DNA from 3 places in the Butyrivibrio proteoclasticus B316 genome. Region 3 is predicted to be linked to each of the others. Evidence: predicted binding sites of a transcription regulator. Region 3 holds the regulator's gene; each other region holds the start of a gene.

Region 1 (5,921 bases), 1.7 Mb from region 3:
TAGCGATATACATGGTAATTACAGCGCTCTGCAGGCGTGCATTGATCATGCAGTAGGCAGGGGAATTACTAACTTCATGCTCCTTGGTGACTATGTCACAGATTGTCCGAGTCCTCAGAAAACGATGGAAAAGATATATGTTCTCAAGCAGTATTTTAATACCTATATTATTAAAGGAAACAGAGAAGATTATCTTCTGGATTATCACAAAAGCGGTGCAGGGAACTGGAGAAAAGGTTCTGCGTCAGGAGCTCTTTTATATACTTATGAGAATTTGACACAGAAGGATTTTGATTTTTTTGAATCTCTTCAAAGCTATGGACAATTTGAAATGAAGGGGTATCCGTCATTTGAGTATTGCCATGGCTCACCCGGCCAGATAAATGAACTTTTATACAGAGAGAAGCGAAATACTAAGAAGGTTCTTACACATCTTAAGGGGAATTACCTTGTTCATGGACACACTCATATTCAGGGGACCTATGTTTACAGGGGGAAAAAAGCTATCAATCCCGGTTCAGTAGGTATACCCTGGTATTATGACGGAAAGACGCAGTTTTGCATTCTTCACGGCAGTAGTAAGGGCTGGGAAGAAGAATATATTCAGCTGGAATATAACAGAAAAGAGATCATAAGGGACTTTAAGTCTTCGGATATCAGCAAATATGCTCCTGCCTGGGCTGCTGTTAGTATGCATACCATCAGAACCGGAGTAGACCTTAATCAGACAGTTCTTTTGCGTGCTATGAGACTATGCGAGCAGGAAAGAGGTAATGTGCGCTGGCCAAATATTCCTGAAAAATACTGGGCCATTGCATTAAAAGAAAACTATATAGATCTGCACGGCAAAGAAATACCGCACACAGATGAGTAAACTGGGCCGCCTGTCTTATGAGAAAAGCTTGGAAATACTTGTTTTCGTCTGCGCCGTAATTCATTAAAATTCAAAAAAACAAGAACTTGCATCCTTTCAACGTTGCTTGGAACAGTCAGCAAGTTCTTGTTTTTTTATGATATAGGAAATTTCTCCGAAATTCCTATATCATAAAAAACGCTCCGCTATGGATGCGCACTCGCGCGATAGGTAAATGTTGCATAAATGCAACCGCGCTCGGCGCGAGCATGTTGCAAGCAACATGCTTTCTTGTTTACATATATCTTAGATAGTTGTATCCATGGAGACGGATGTATCAGCTGCAGTTGTTTTGTTGGCATCTTTATCATATTGCTTCAACTGATCATCGAGCCATGAAGATTTATATTTGGCGTAGCTGTCAGAAGATACTGACTTCTTGGAGCCTCCAATATTATCTACAAAACTTGACTTTGGAATAGTCTTGGTCTTGGATGAACTAATTGCCGCAGTATTAGCATCAGAAGAATCTGACGCGACAGTAGTGGAGCCTGTTTCTCTATATGCATTTAGAGCGGTTTTATTACCAACTTTATTAACATAGGATTTCATAAGGGAACCGTAGGAGCCATTCTTGATACTGGCATAGTCGCCAATCAGTCCGCTCATACTGGACATATAATCAAAATTTCCGGACAGACTGGAAAAGAAATTAGTGCTCATATTTGTCACCTCCTTGAGTAAAGCGTTTGCTCAAGTTGCAAACGTCAGAAAATCCCTTTTCTGACAAAATAACTACAATATCTTACGATTATTATTGGGCAAAGGCCCTATAATTGCAATTAAACCGCTATTAAAAAGTGATTAAAAAAGGCTGAAATAGATGTATACTGTTTAAGGGTGTTTATTAAGTATTTTTGGAGGTAAAAAATGGAACAAAAGAAAAACACATGGCTTAGTGCTCTTATTATCGGAATCAGCGTTATGGTGAGCTGCGTAGCTCTGGCATTTGGACTTTCGCATTTCAGGTCTGAAAGTACACATGTAATCACTGCTACAGGAAGTGCCAGCGTTGATTTTGAGTCTGATATCATCATCTGGAGAGGTTCTTTTTCAAGAACTGCGTGGACTTCACAGGAAGCGTATACTGAGATCAAAAAAGATGCTGATATGGTAAATACATATCTTAAGGACAACGGCATAAGTGATGATGAGATAGTATTTGACTCTGTGGATATTCGCAGAACATACCATGATAATTATGATGATAACGGTAACTACATAGGATCTGTTGCCGATGGATATGAACTTACACAGAGCGTTACAGTATCATCTTCAAATCTTGATACAGTTGAGAAAATTTCCCGCGACATTTCAAGTCTTCTTGATAAGGGAGTTGAGCTGACTTCAGGTTCTCCCGAGTATTATTATTCAGATCTTGATGCTCTTAAGCTTGATCTTATTGATAAGGCTTCAGTTAATGCCAAGGACAGAATTGACATTATTGCCAAAAATACTGGTGCGGGGCTTGGAAAACTCAAAAATTCAAGTCTTGGTGTGTTCCAGATTACTGCCAAGAATTCAGGAACAGGAAGCTATACCTATGATGGAGCTTTTGATACAGAATCAAGATTTAAAACTGCATCTATTACAGTTAAGCTCGAGTATGACCTTAAATAAACTTGACTTTTTGTATTAATAGCACTAATATAAGTTCTTAGAGATTAGCACTCAATAAAACAGAGTGCTAACAAGATTAAAAATTATGATTTTAATATATAAGGAGGCTTTATTATGAAGTTAGAACCACTTGCAGACAGAGTTGTACTGAAGGCTCTTGAGGCTGAAGAGACTACTAAATCAGGAATCGTTCTTCCTGGCGCTGAGAAGGAGAAGCCACAGCAGGCAGAAGTTATCGCTGTTGGTCCTGGCGGAATAGTAGATGGCAAGGAAGTTAAGATGCAGGTTAAGAAGGGTGACAATGTCATCTATTCTAAATATTCAGGAACAGAAGTTAAGCTTGATGATGAGACATACATCATTGTTAAGCAGAATGATATTCTTGCAATTATTAAGTGAGTGATATAGCAGACAGAAGTCAATTGATCATGTGCTTGCACATATGATCAATTGACCTCGGGATGCAAACATACACTCGTAAATTTATATGAATTAATTCGGAGGAAAATCAAAATGGCAAAGACAATTAAGTACGGCGCAGACGCCCGCACAGCTATGGTAGAAGGCGTTAATAAGCTTGCAGATACAGTAAGAGTAACTATCGGACCTAAGGGTAGAAACGTAGTCCTTGATAAGTCCTATGGCGCTCCTACAATCACTAATGATGGTGTTACAATTGCCAAAGAGATCGAGCTCGAGGATGCTTATGAGAACATGGGCGCTCAGCTTGTTAAGGAAGTTGCTACAAAGACTAATGATGTTGCCGGTGATGGTACAACAACAGCTACTGTTCTTGCTCAGGCTATGATCAATGAAGGTGTCAAGAACCTTGCAGCAGGTGCTAATCCAATCGTTCTCAGAAAGGGTATGAAGAAGGCTACAGACGCAGCTGTTGAATCAATCAGCAAGATGGCTACCAAGGTTAAGGGTAAAGAGCAGATCATGAGAGTTGCAGCAGTTTCATCAGGTGATGATGAAGTTGGTCAGATGATCGCTGATGCTATGGAGAAGGTTTCTAACGATGGCGTTATCACTATCGAAGAGTCCAAGACAATGCAGACAGAGCTCGACCTTGTAGAAGGTATGCAGTTTGACAGAGGATATATCTCAGCTTACATGGCTACAGATATGGACAAGATGGAAGCTACTCTTGAGGATCCATTCATTCTCATTACAGACAAGAAGATTTCTAACATTCAGGATATCCTTCCTCTTCTTGAGCAGATTGTTAAGACAGGTTCTAAGCTTCTTATCATCGCTGAGGATGTTGAGGGCGAGGCTCTTACAACTCTTATCGTTAACAAGCTTCGTGGAACATTCAATGTTGTAGCTGTTAAGGCACCTGGTTATGGTGACCGCAGAAAGGCTATGCTTGAAGATATCGCTATCCTTACAGGCGGTAAGGTTATTTCTTCTGACCTTGGTCTTGAACTTAAGGATACAACAATGGATGACCTTGGAAGAGCTAAGAGCATCAAGGTAGAAAAAGAGAAGACAACAATCGTTGATGGTCTTGGAAACAAGGATGATATCAAGGCTAGAGTTGCTCAGATCAAGAAGCAGATTGAGGATACAACATCTGATTTCGATAAAGAAAAGCTTCAGGAGAGACTTGCTAAGCTCGCTGGCGGTGTTGCAGTTATCAGAGTAGGTGCTGCTACAGAGACAGAGATGAAGGAAGCAAAGTACAGAATGGAAGATGCTCTTAACGCTACAAGAGCAGCTGTAGAAGAGGGTATCATCTTTGGTGGTGGTTCAGCTTATATCCACGCATCCAAGGAAGTTGCCAAGCTTGTTGATTCACTTGAAGGTGATGAGAAGACAGGTGCTAAGGTTGTTCTCAAGGCTCTTGAGGCTCCTTTATTCCACATTGCTAACAATGCAGGTCTTGATGGATCAGTTATCGTTAACAAGGTTAAAGAGTCTAAGCAGGGCGTAGGTTTCAACGCATATACAGAAGAGTATGTTGACATGGTTAAGGATGGTATCATCGATCCTGCCAAGGTTACACGTTCAGCTCTTCAGAACGCTACATCTGTTGCATCAAGCTTCCTTACAACAGAGGCTGCTGTAGCAACAGTTAAAGAGCCAGTTCCTCCAATGCCAGCAGGCGGCGCAGGAATGGGCATGGGAATGTAATTTCATAGTAGACCTTATTGAGCCAGAGTCTTTCGCGACTCTGGCTCCTTTGATTCATAGATAATCTTCACGTGATTTTTGCATCATGTTTTTCAATATCTTGCCCCGACTTTTTAAAAGGTATACAATATTTAGTGAAGTCTTGTTTAAATTTTCGGGGGAGATGAAAATGGAAAACAGTGAAGCCAAGGGCGGGAACAGCGTAATGCTGAAAATCTGCGCTTTTATTGTCGATAAGCGCAATCTTTTCTTCTTGATATATGCGATTTTATGTATATTCGCGGCAATTTCCAGAAACTGGGTAAGTGTAGAAAACCAGTTGTCTGAGTATCTGCCTGAAACCTCTGAAACGTGGCGCGGCCTCAAGCTTATGGAAGAACAGTTTACCACCTATGGATCCACCAAGGTTATGGTGGCTAATATTTCTTATGATCAGGCGCTTCTCATTCAGGAAGACCTTGAAAACATGGATGGTATTTTTTCTGCAGAACTTGATGATTCTGATAAGCATTATAATAATGGCTCTGCACTTTTTAACATAACCTTTGACTATGATGAAAAAGATGATACATGTCTTGAACTACTTGAAAAGGTCAAAGAATACTTTGAAAACTATGATTGTTACCTGTCAACAACACTTGGTGATACCCAGTCCGAACTGATAAATCAGGAGATGAGTGTAATATCAGTTCTTGTTGTATTTGTAGTTGTAGGTGTCCTTCTTTTGACATCGCAGGCTTATGCAGAAGTGCCTGTTCTTCTTTTGACCTTTGGAAGTGCTGCACTTGTGCAGATGGGAACCAACTTCCTTCTTGGAACTATCTCTTTTGTTTCTGATTCTGTAACTATAGTACTTCAGCTGGCCCTTTCGGTTGACTATGCCGTTATTTTCCTGAACAGGTACAAGGAAGAGCATGCAGAGCTTCCTTATCGTGAGGCCTGTATTGTTGCTTTATCCAAATCAATTCCGGAAATATCGGGAAGTTCTCTTACCACAATCGGCGGTCTTATAGCAATGCTGTTCATGCAGTTTGGAATAGGCAGGGACATGGGAATAGTACTGATCAAGGCTATTTTGCTGAGCCTTTTATCAGTATTTTTACTAATGCCCGGAATTATAATGCTTTTCGCAGGTCTGATGGAGAAAACCCAGCACAAGAACTTTGTTCCGCAGATTCCGTTTGTTGGAAAATTTGCATACGCAACAAGATACCTGATAGCCCCGGCTTTTGTTGTAGTCATCATTGTT
Region 2 (5,921 bases), 460 kb from region 3:
GCGTGGTTTTCTTTCAGATGGCGAATACTTTTTTTGACATCTTTGCTCATAAGCATCTTGGAAATAATAGCCTGCATTGCATGTATTTCATCTTCGTGATGGTAAAAGAGATTATTAAGTTCACCGACTGCCGCTGTAACATGAAGGTCTTTTCGCAGACATCCACAGGATTCGTTAGGGATAAAAACAGGTTGTATCCACTTGGATGTATAGCGGTCACCGGAAAAAATGTTTGAAAGAGCTTCGATCACTGTGTGTGCCAATTCGCCATTGTCACAGATTGCAGTGGTTATGCCGGGAGATGAGATAAAAGCTTCATCAAGCCCATCAAATCCGGAAACAAGGATATCATCGGGAACTTTTATGCCAGCCTCTTTAAGGACATCACATACATTTATGGCCATGATATCATTGGCACAGATGATCGAATCCGGAAGCTCTTTTCGCTTAAGCAGTTCTGCTGTTGCTGCCCGACAGGGAAAAGCCCAGAAATCGCCGTAGCTTATCATGCTCTCATCAAAGGGCATGTTGTTTTCTGCAAGGACCTTTTTGAATACTTCAATTCTTTCATTGGAAAAGACATTGTTTCTGTGCCCTGCCATGAAATGAGGCTTTTGCACCTTGTGATCTTCGATCATGTGTCTTACTACTTTTTCAAAGCCTCCTGCGTAGTCGAAACGGACAGTTGCTACATGATCGAATTCACCATCAACAACGAGAACAGGTACATCGTTAGCACTTGATTTATCTATGATATTCTGTATGACGCTGCGGTTTTTGATCTTCTCGTTCATGATCACTACAACGTCAACTTTATCGTACGGGATCAGATTAAAGACTTCTACTTCAGGAGAAGAGTCTTCCACGATTCCTATTTCGGAATTCATGGCATATATGAATAGAAAATAGTCTTCTTCAGATAAGAGCCTTCCAAGCTCGGAAAGAAAAGCAAATTCAGGAGCTCCGTATATTCTGTAAGTACAAAGAGCTACTATTTTTTTACCATTGATCATTGTATCTGACTGTCCCCCTACTTGAGTAGCACTTTACATAGCAGTGCTAATTTCCCATATTCATTTTATATTATTTTTCCTTTAATACAATAGAGTTATTTTGCGAGAAAAAGATGACATAAAAGTTTGTTAGCACTCTTTTGAGTTGAGTGCTAATTTTTTATTGACTTTTAGTCATGGCGGGAATACAATTTTTTTTGTAGTCAAATGCTGGACTAGTAGAAATTTGATTACGTATAAAACATAAAAGGAGTGAGAATTATGGCTTCAAAAAAAGGTAATCTTTCAATTAACAGCGAGAACATGTTCCCTATCATCAAGAAATGGTTGTATTCGGATCATGATATTTTTTACAGAGAAGTTATTTCAAATGCTTGCGATGCTATCACAAAGATCCGCAAGATGGATATGATGGGTGAGTACACACTTCCGGATGGCTTCAAGCCTCGTGTAGACGTTGTGCTCAACGATAAAGATAAGACGATCAAGATTACAGATAACGGTATCGGTATGACAGCCGAAGAGGTTGAGGAATACATCAACCAGGTGGCTTTCTCAGGTGCTACTGATTTCCTCAACAAGTATAAAGATAAGGCCAATGCTGATCAGATCATTGGACATTTCGGACTTGGTTTCTATTCAACATTCATGGTATCTGATTATGTAGATATCGATACACTTTCATACAAATCAGATGCAGCTTCTGTTCACTGGACATGCGATGGCGGATCAGACTTCGAAATGGAAGACGGTGACAAGAAGGAAGTTGGTACAACAATCACACTTCACCTCTCAGAGGACTGCCTTGAGTTCTGCAATGAGTATAAGGCTAGAGAAGTAATTGAGAAGTACTGCTCATTCATGCCTTATGAAATCTATTTATCCAAAGAGAACGAAGAAGGCACAGAGACAATAGCGGAATCAGAAAAACGTGATGACGACGTTGTTATCGAGGTTATAGAGCCTGAAAAGAAGGAAGCCAAAGAGGGAGAAGAGGCCAAGGAAGAAGAGAAAAAACTCAAGATCAAGAGACGCCCTCAGCTTCTCAATGATACACATCCTCTTTGGGCTAAGACACCTAAGGATTGTACTGACGAAGAATACAAGGAATTCTACAGAAAGGTATTCCGCGATTATAAGGAGCCTCTTTTCTGGATCCACCTTAACATGGACTATCCTTTCAACTTAAAGGGTATTCTCTACTTCCCTAAGATCAACATGGAGTTTGAGTCAATCGAGGGAACTATCAAACTGTACAATAGCCAGGTATTTATCGCTGATAACATCAAGGAAGTAATTCCTGAGTATCTGATGCTCTTAAAGGGTGTTATTGACTGTCCTGATCTTCCTCTTAATGTATCAAGATCAGCACTTCAGAATGACGGCTTTGTCAAGAAGATTTCTGAATACATCAGCAAGAAGGTAGCAGAGAAGCTTGCCGGCCTTTGCAAGACTGATAAAGAAAACTATGACAAATACTGGGATGACATTAGTCCATTCATCAAATATGGTTGCCTTCGTGACGACAAGTTCTGCGAGAAGATGACAGATTATATCCTCTTCAAGAATCTTGATGGCAAGTATCTTACAACACCTGAGGCTCTCCAAATCAACAAGGAGGCTGAGGAAGAGGCTGCCAAGGAAGAGGCTGTCGGCGAGAACGGCGAGAAGGTAGAGGCAGAAGTTTTAGATGCTGATGGAAATCCTGTTAAGGCAGAAAATGGTGCAGATGAGAAAGCTGCTGACACAGCTTCTGACAAGAAGGATGAGGACAAAGAGCCTCGCACAATCTACTATGTAACAGACGAACAGCAGCAGAGCCAGTACATCAAGATGTTCAAGGCTCAGAAGATGGAAGCTTTCATCATGAACCACAACATCGATGTTCCTTTCATGCAGCAGCTTGAGAGCAAGAATGAAGGTATCCGCTTTGCAAGAATTGATGCAGACCTTACAGATACATTTAAGTCCAAGACTTCCAAGAAGGCTCAGGCTGAACTTGAAGAGAAGGAAAAAGAGTTATCTGAGAAGATCAAGAAGGCTCTTAAGAATGACAAGCTCACTGTTAAGCTTGAGAAACTTAAGGATAAGAAGATGTCTTCAATGCTGACAGTATCCGAAGAGTCAAGACGTATGGCTGAGATGATGAAGATGTATGCTATGAACGGCATGAGCATGGGCGATTTTGGAAACGAAGGACAGACTCTTATTCTCAATGCTAACCATCCTCTTGTTCAGTACGTTATGGATCATGAAGACAGTGATAACACCAAGATGATCTGCGAGCAGCTCTATGACCTTGCACGTATCCAGAACGCTCCTCTTGAAGGCGAGGCTATGAGCAAATTCGTAGCACGTAGCAATGAGATCATGATGGTACTTGCTAAATAATTAGATAAATAATATGAATAGTTAAAAAGAGCTTCTGTCAGTTTGTTTAGACTGGCAGAAGCTCTTTTATGAAATTGGAAATTGTTCAGCTATTGATGCGCCTTACGGCGTAGGCTTTATCACTGTATGTTTGTCATTTAGTACAGGTTATCCTCTTTGAAACGGGTGACTTTCTTGGGGCTTGTAAGATAGGGCCTTATATTGGTAATCGTATCAAGGAAACTATCAAAATTTTCATTCATTATGCCGTCTTCGTGTTCTTTTATCCCTCCAAATCCTTCCATGTTATCAAATTCGTCTATGTGTAATTCTCCCAGGAATGTCTGTGACAGGTATTCAATTGGCTTTGCCAAGGTTATACGCGCTCTATCTGGAGAAAAAGTGATTTCTACCTTAAACCAGGGATCCATAAGATAGTCCTGCGCATATCCTTCAGCCGAATACATATACAGATAGTATTTATCATCATCCTGCTGGACATACATTCTGAAGTTCCAGTCATCTTCAATTTTAATATCGCCACCATGTGGGGCAAGAAAATCATATACCTTATTCAGTTTTTCAAGTGTTTTCTCATTTACATAACCCATATTTAAATCTCCTTTTCTTATTCTTTGTTAGTGTTTTTTGATATTAACACGGCGTTTTTTTATCGACGTCATTTAGGTGACACCATATGCAACAAAAATGTCAATAAACTCATATATAATGAGGGATATTTTAAAATGGGTGACACCATTATGACGCATAGCCCAAAATCATATGCTAAACTTCCTGATACACAAACAAAGGAGGTGCAGAAATGCTTTTTTATGATTGTACTTTTACACATAATGGTGAACTGAAACTAACGATAGAATCTACTTATTCCCGCTTTGGGAGGGGAGATGATATTGTAAGTACTCTTTTTACGATTAACGATAAGTTCTCTATGAGAAATACATATGAGAATACTTTCTGTATTAGTTATTACTATGATGAAGAAATAATTAAGCTTGCTGTTGGGGTATGGCAGGGAAGTCATGACCTTGAAGAAGTTTGCCACAGGTATGCCGGTGTGGCCCAGGATATAACGGAAAACTTTGAAATAAAGCTTAAATCTTATAAAGAGATTACATTTAAAGAAGCAAGTGAGCTTTTGGAAATAGCACTGGAGAAAGACTATTCCAAGGGTTCAATAAGAGATACTTATAAAATGGATGTTTATGACTCTCGCAGATATGTCCTGACAGAAGAATGTTTGGAAAAAGAGTCATATTCTTATCCAAAGATATGTGAGATGTCTGATGAAATAATGGGAAGCGATTCCCTTAGGGAAGAACTGGATAGAATATACGCTGAGGGGAATATGAAGAAGTTTTATGGATGTCCTGTACATTACCGTATTCAGACCAAAAACTTGGAAAATGCCAAAATGCTGATAAGGGTACTGGTTAAAGCGCTTTATTCTAACAACAGGCTTTTAAGTTCAAGAATATGTATGTTGGATTTTGAAGAAGGCAATGAGAACTATTATGGCGAGAATTTGTGCAAGGAGCTGGATAATCTTGGATATCACTCTGAAGGCGGATGTGTGGTAATTAGTTCGTTAGAAACAAATGAATCCGGTCAGTATGCTACAGAAAATGAGACAATCGCTATTATGCTAAGGAAATTCTTACGCAAATATGCAAATACTGTCCAGATTTTTGTGATAGAAGATGAAACTAATCCGGGATTTTCGAAAATATTATATAAAGAGCTGGCTGGAAAAGTGGATTTTGTCAAAATCTCCGAAGGGGTAGGGGATATAACTCAGGCCCAAAAATATATGGATAATCTTGCAAATGCTTCCAAGTATCAGTCTCTTTTTGATAAAAATGCATATAAGTACCTTCCTGACAGAAAGTATTTTTCTGCTAGCATGGTCGCTAAAGCTTTTTTGAATTGGTCTGAGGATGTTCTAAAAAAGAGTGTTTACCCATCCTATAGCAAAGTATGTATACATAAGGCCATTAAAAGAACTAAGAGTAAAAACAATGCATATGAAGAACTGATGAATATGGTGGGGCTTAATGAAATCAAGCAGGTTACACAGCAGATAATATCAACCTATAAACTGTCAAAGTATAAGAATTCCTATGGTATTAATTCGTCTGAATGCTGCAGACACATGGTGTTTATGGGAAATCCCGGATGCGCCAAGACTACTGTTGCAAGGCTTCTTTGTGACATTCTAAGAAAAGAAGAAGTGTTAAAAACCGGGAAATTCGTTGAATGTGGCAGAGCTGATCTTGTAGGAAGGTATGTGGGATGGACCGCCAAGGAAGTAAAGGCAAAGTTTAGGGCGGCAAAAGGTGGCATTTTATTCATAGATGAAGCCTATTCACTTGTGGATAGCACAAATTCTTATGGAACTGAAGCTATAAATACAATTGTTCAGGAAATGGAGAATTCCAGAGATGACGTGATAGTTATATTTGCAGGATACCCTGAACCTATGGAGAAATTCATAGCGCAGAACGAAGGAATGAAGAG
Region 3 (5,921 bases):
ATAAGGAAGGCGACCAGACAGGTGTTTCTTTCGCATTCGTACATGATGAAGGCAAGTATGTTAAGGGATCTCTTTTAACACTTACATTCTATGTTAAACCTGGAATTGAGAGCCAGAGTACTACATTTAAAACAGAAGTATTCCAGATAAGTGATGGCGATAAAGATGTTTTGACAAATGTTGTACTTGATGATACGGTTGAGGTTGGAAGACCTAAGCTTGTAGCTCCTGCAAATGTTCAGGCTACACAGGGACTTATCGGAGTAGATGTATCATGGGATGAAGTTCCGGGTGCTGATGGCTACACAGTTTACCGTGCTGAGTCAGAAAATGGAACATATAAAGTGCTTGGTTCAACTTCTGGAAACAGCTACAATAACTTATGGGTAAACAAGAACAGAACATATTATTTCCAGGTTAAGGCTTACCAGAAGCAGGGCAAGGAAAAAGTTTATTCTGAGCCATCTGCTCCAGTATCTATAAAAGTTAAAGGTCTGCTTGAGAAATTAGGCGGCTGATATATTAGTTAATAAGTAGGAGCTTGCTTTTAGCAGGCTCCTATTTCTATGAAAAAAGACTATTAACATTTATTTTATAAAAGCAAGGTTGACATGTGAGCTTCATAGTGATAACTTATGATACAGAAGATGTTAGCACTCAAATGAAGTGAGTGCTAACACTTCAAAAATCAATACCATTCCAATGAATTTACCGGTGATTACAGAGGAAGGGCTTATGGAATTAGACGAGAGAAAAAGAAAAATACTTCATGCTATAGTCAAGAATTATTTGGAAACGGGAGAGCCTGTTGGCAGTAGAACGATTTCCAAATATACAGACCTTAACCTTAGCTCAGCTACAATACGTAATGAAATGGCAGACCTTGAAGAGATGGGGCTTATAATTCAGCCGCACACCTCAGCCGGACGTATTCCATCAGATATGGGCTACAGAGTATATGTTGATGAGATGCTCAGGGACAAGGAAGCTGAAGTTGAGAACATGAAGGAAATGCTTCTTGATAAGGAAGAGAAGCTTGAGAATCTTCTCAAGCAGGTGGCCAAGACTCTTGCAGTTGATACGAATTACGCCACTATGATCTCTGCTCCTCAGATCAGGAAGAATAAACTTAAATTCATACAGATATCCAAGGTTGATGATGAACATCTGTTGGCAACCATAGTGATAGAAGGCAATGTTATCAAGAACAAGATCATCACTGTAGAGGAAGTACTTGATGATGCTACGATGCTCAAGCTTAACATCTTGATGAATACCAGACTTGACGGACTTGCTGTTGAGGACATAAATCTTGGATTAATAGCTGCAGTCAAGCAGGAAGCGGGAATCCATAGTGAGATCATCGGCAATGTTATAGATGCAGCAGCAGAGTCAATTACAGCAGATGAGGATCTTCAGATATATACAAGTGGTACGATGAATATTTTCAAGTATCCGGAGCTTACAGATTCTGCCAAGGCCAGCGAATTGATCAGTACCTTTGAAGATACCAAGGACTTGTCCAGTATCGTAGAGGGAACTCTTTCAGCAGACGCCGAGGAGACTGGAATTCAGGTATACATAGGTAATGAAACTCCTGTCCAGGCCATGAAGGATTGCAGTGTTGTAACAGCAACATATGAGCTCGGAGATGGAATGAAGGGTACAGTTGGTATCATCGGACCTAAGAGAATGGATTACGACAAGGTAATCACTACACTTAAGAATATGAGGCATGCGCTTGATGATCTGTATAAGAAGGATTAGCAAATGTGCATTTTGAGATAGAAAGATTTGTATAGGAGGCAGTTGATTTGAGTAACACAGACAAGAACAAGCCTGTAAGCGAGCAGGACAAAGAAGTCCTTGAGAATATCATGGAAGAACTTGAGGCTGAAGCCAAAGAGAAGGCTGAGGCTACAGATAAAAAGGCTGACGAGGCAGCAGATAGTGCTGCTGAGACAGAGACTGTAGCTGAAGAGACATCTGAGGATACAGCTGAAGATAAGACTTCTGAAGACAATGCCGAAGGCAAGGAACACAAGAAAAAGAATCCTTTCGCCAAGAAGGACAAGAAAGATCCACTTAAAGAAAAAGTTGACGAGCTTAATGACCGTGTCATGAGACAGATGGCTGAGTTCGATAACTTCAGGAAGAGAACTGACAAAGAGAAGGCTCAGATGTTTGAGCAGGGTCAGAGTAATGTATTAGAGAAGCTTCTTCCTGTTATAGACAATTTTGAGAGAGGCCTTGCAGCAGTTCCAGAAAATGAAAAAGATGGAGCTTTTGCAGAAGGCATGAACAAGATTTACAAGCAGCTTGTTACAGAGCTTGAAAATCTTGGGGTAACCCCGATTGAAGCTGTGGGTAAAGAGTTTGATCCAAATCTTCACAATGCAGTAATGCAGGTAGAAAGTGGAGAATATGAATCAGGAATAGTTGCACAGGAACTTCAAAAGGGATATAAATTCCACGACACCGTGCTCAGACATAGCATGGTAGCTGTTGCACAATAAGTGATATAGGATTGCAGCAATTAAGCAATCCGAAAATTCAGATGATTTGTACATTATTCAAATAAACGGAGGAAAATAAGATGAGTAAGATTATCGGTATCGATCTTGGTACAACAAATAGCTGCGTAGCAGTTATGGAAGGCGGACAGCCTACAGTTATCGCTAACGCTGAAGGCGCAAGAACAACACCTTCTATCGTAGCTTTTACAAAGAATGGAGAGAGAATAGTAGGTGAGCCTGCTAAGCGTCAGGCAGTAACTAATGCAGATAATACAATTGCTTCAATTAAGAGAGATATGGGTACAGACAATGGTCGTACAATTGATGGCAAGAAGTATTCTCCTCAGCAGATTTCAGCTATGATTCTTCAGAAGCTGAAGGCTGATGCAGAGCAGTATCTCGGCGAAAAAGTAACAGAGGCAGTTATCACAGTTCCTGCATATTTCAATGATGCACAGCGTCAGGCAACTAAGGATGCAGGTAAGATTGCAGGTCTTGAGGTTAAGAGAATTATCAACGAGCCTACAGCAGCAGCTCTTGCTTATGGTCTTGATAATGAAAAAGAACAGAAGATCATGGTTTATGACCTTGGTGGTGGTACATTCGATGTATCTATCATTGATATCGGTGATGGCGTTATCGAAGTTCTTTCAACAAATGGTGATACACATCTTGGTGGTGATGACTTCGACCAGGCAATCATCAACTGGATGGTTCAGGATTTCAAGAATAAAGAGGGCGTAGACCTTTCCGGTGATAAGATGGCTATGCAGAGACTTAAGGAAGCTGCAGAGAAGGCCAAGAAGGAACTTTCTTCTTCTACAACAACTAACATCAACCTTCCATTCATTTCAGCAGGCGCAGATGGCCCTAAGCACTTTGATGTAGATCTTACAAGAGCTAAGTTCGAAGAACTTATTCATGATCTTGTAGAGAGAACAGCTATTCCTGTTCAGAACGCTATGAAGGATGCTGGTCTTACAAATGCAGATATCGGTAAGGTTCTCCTTGTTGGTGGATCAACTCGTGTTCCTTGCGTTGTTGAGAAGGTTAAACAGCTTACAGGTCAGGAACCTTCCAAGAACCTTAACCCTGATGAGTGCGTAGCTATCGGTGCTTCTATCCAGGGTGGTAAGCTTGCCGGCGATGCAGGTGCAGGTGATATCCTTCTTCTTGATGTAACACCTCTTTCACTTTCTATCGAGACAATGGGTGGTGTTGCTACAAGACTTATCGAGCGTAACACAACAATCCCTACCAAGAAGAGCCAGGTATTCTCAACTGCTGCTGATAACCAGACAGCTGTAGATATCAACGTACTTCAGGGTGAGAGACAGTTTGCCAAGGACAATAAGTCACTTGGACAGTTCAGACTTGATGGAATTCCTCCAGCAATGAGAGGAGTACCTCAGATCGAGGTTACATTCGATATCGATGCAAACGGTATCGTTAACGTATCAGCTAAGGATCTTGGAACAGGTAAGGAGCAGCACATCACTATCACAGCTGGTTCTAACATGTCAGATGAAGATATCGATAAGGCTGTTAAAGAGGCTCAGGAGTATGAGGCTCAGGACAAGAAGCGTAAGGAAGGAATCGATGCACGTAATGATGCAGATGCATTCGTATTCCAGACAGAGAAAGCTCTTCAGGATGTTGGAGATAAGGTAGATGCTTCTCAGAAACAGACTGTAGAAGACGATATCAAGGCTCTCAAGGAACTCCTTGAGCAGACTAAGGATAAAGAACTTTCAGACTCTGAGATTGATTCTCTTAAGAGCCAGAAAGAAAAGCTCATGAACGACGCTCAAGCAGTTTTTGCTAAGATGTATGAGAATGCTCAGGGAGCAGCTGGTGCTGGTCCAAACATGGGAGCAGGTGCAGGCCCTGATATGGGAGGCGCTTCTCAGAACACTTCTGCAGGTGATGACAACGTTGTTGATGGAGATTATAGAGAAGTTTAATTCTTTTATAATTTTATTTTACTGATGATGGTATTATACTGTTACTGTTCACTACAAAGGCGCAGTGAACAGTAGCAGTATGCTTATTATATAGAATTATTCAGGAGTAATATGGCAGAACAGAAGCGTGATTATTATGAAGTCCTTGGCGTAAGTAAAGGCGCAAGTGAGGATGAGATTAAAAAAGCATACAGAGTGCTTGCCAAGAAGTATCATCCGGATATGAACCCGGGAGATGAGGCTGCAGCTGAGAAGTTTAAAGAGGCATCAGAGGCTTATGCTGTACTGAGTGACCCGGAGAAGAGACGTCAGTATGATCAGTTTGGTCATGCTGCATTTGATGGCGGTCAGGGCGGCTTTGGTGGCTTTGATTTCAATGGTGCTGATTTCGGAGATATTTTCGGAGATATATTTGGAGATTTCTTTGGTGGCGGCAGAGCCAGAGGCGGTGCAAGAACAGGCCCTTCCAAGGGTGCTAATTTGCGTGCCAGCGTGAGGATCACATTCCTTGAGGCTGTATTTGGATGTGAGAAAGAGCTTGAGCTTACCATCAAGGATCCATGCCCAACATGTCATGGTACAGGTGCTAAGCCCGGAACATCAGCTCAGACATGTTCTAAGTGTGGTGGTAAGGGACAGATTGTTTATACTCAGCAGTCATTCTTTGGAACTGTCAGAAATGTTCAGACATGTCCTGAATGTGGTGGTACCGGTAAGGTTATCAAGGACAAGTGCGTGGATTGCCACGGCACAGGGTACATTGCCAGCAGGAAGAAGATCAAGGTTTCAATTCCTGCAGGTATAGATAATGGTCAGAGCGTCAGAATCAGAGAAAAGGGTGAGCCCGGAGTTAATGGCGGACCTAGAGGAGACCTTTTAGTAGAGGTAGTTGTATCAGATCATCCTATTTTCCAAAGAGAAGGATATGATATTTACTCCGTAGTTCCGATGTCATTTGCTATTGCTACCCTTGGTGGCACAGTTATCATTGATACTGTAGATGGTAAGGTAGCTTATGATGTTAAGCCGGGAACACAGACTGATACCAGAGTAAGACTTCGTGGAAAGGGCGTTCCTTCACTTAGAGACAAGGATTCAAGAGGCGATCATTATGTGACTCTTGTAGTTCAGATCCCTGAGAAGATTTCCAAGGAAGCCAAGGAACTTCTCAAGCAGTTTGATGAGAAGACAGGTGATTCTCTTGGAGCAGCAGACAGAGTTATGGGCGGCAGTGATGATAAAGGCCCGGACAATGGTGGCAGGAAAAAGAAGGGCTTCTTCAAGTAAAATTCATAAAATATTGACAGATATGTTATACTTCCGTAGTTAAAGTAGTGTATATTAACTACGGAAGTATTTGTGCGTTATATATAGAGGATAATTTATTATGAAATGGATGAGATTTAGAGTACGTACCAATGAAGAATCTGAAGATATCATT

The links. Region 3 encodes HrcA, which represses chaperone genes, less so after heat shock. Its sites were predicted from a motif close to TGTTAGCACTCNNNNNNNNNGAGTGCTAACA; they were not measured.
Region 1: the regulator HrcA is predicted to act here: its motif matches at 2,576-2,606, upstream of BPR_RS06065 (co-chaperone GroES).
Region 2: the regulator HrcA is predicted to act here: its motif matches at 1,141-1,171, upstream of htpG (molecular chaperone HtpG).

What each region holds. Positions count from the first base shown of each region.
Region 1 covers NC_014387.1:1,466,698-1,472,618, forward strand. Annotated here, with positions in the region: gene BPR_RS06050 (metallophosphoesterase family protein) at 1-874, shown strand, start outside; gene BPR_RS06055 (hypothetical protein) at 1,160-1,576, opposite strand; gene BPR_RS06060 (SIMPL domain-containing protein) at 1,784-2,533, shown strand; gene BPR_RS06065 (co-chaperone GroES) at 2,648-2,932, shown strand; gene groL (chaperonin GroEL) at 3,047-4,672, shown strand; gene BPR_RS06075 (efflux RND transporter permease subunit) at 4,842-5,921, shown strand, end outside.
Region 2 covers NC_014387.1:2,743,017-2,748,937, reverse strand. Annotated here, with positions in the region: gene BPR_RS11390 (GGDEF domain-containing protein) at 1-1,013, opposite strand, end outside; gene htpG (molecular chaperone HtpG) at 1,275-3,404, shown strand; gene BPR_RS11380 (hypothetical protein) at 3,542-3,994, opposite strand; gene BPR_RS19930 (AAA family ATPase) at 4,207-5,921, shown strand, end outside.
Region 3 covers NC_014387.1:3,201,346-3,207,266, reverse strand. Annotated here, with positions in the region: gene BPR_RS13350 (fibronectin type III domain-containing protein) at 1-518, shown strand, start outside; gene hrcA (heat-inducible transcriptional repressor HrcA) at 736-1,767, shown strand; gene grpE (nucleotide exchange factor GrpE) at 1,815-2,516, shown strand; gene dnaK (molecular chaperone DnaK) at 2,597-4,480, shown strand; gene dnaJ (molecular chaperone DnaJ) at 4,592-5,767, shown strand; gene prmA (50S ribosomal protein L11 methyltransferase) at 5,868-5,921, shown strand, end outside.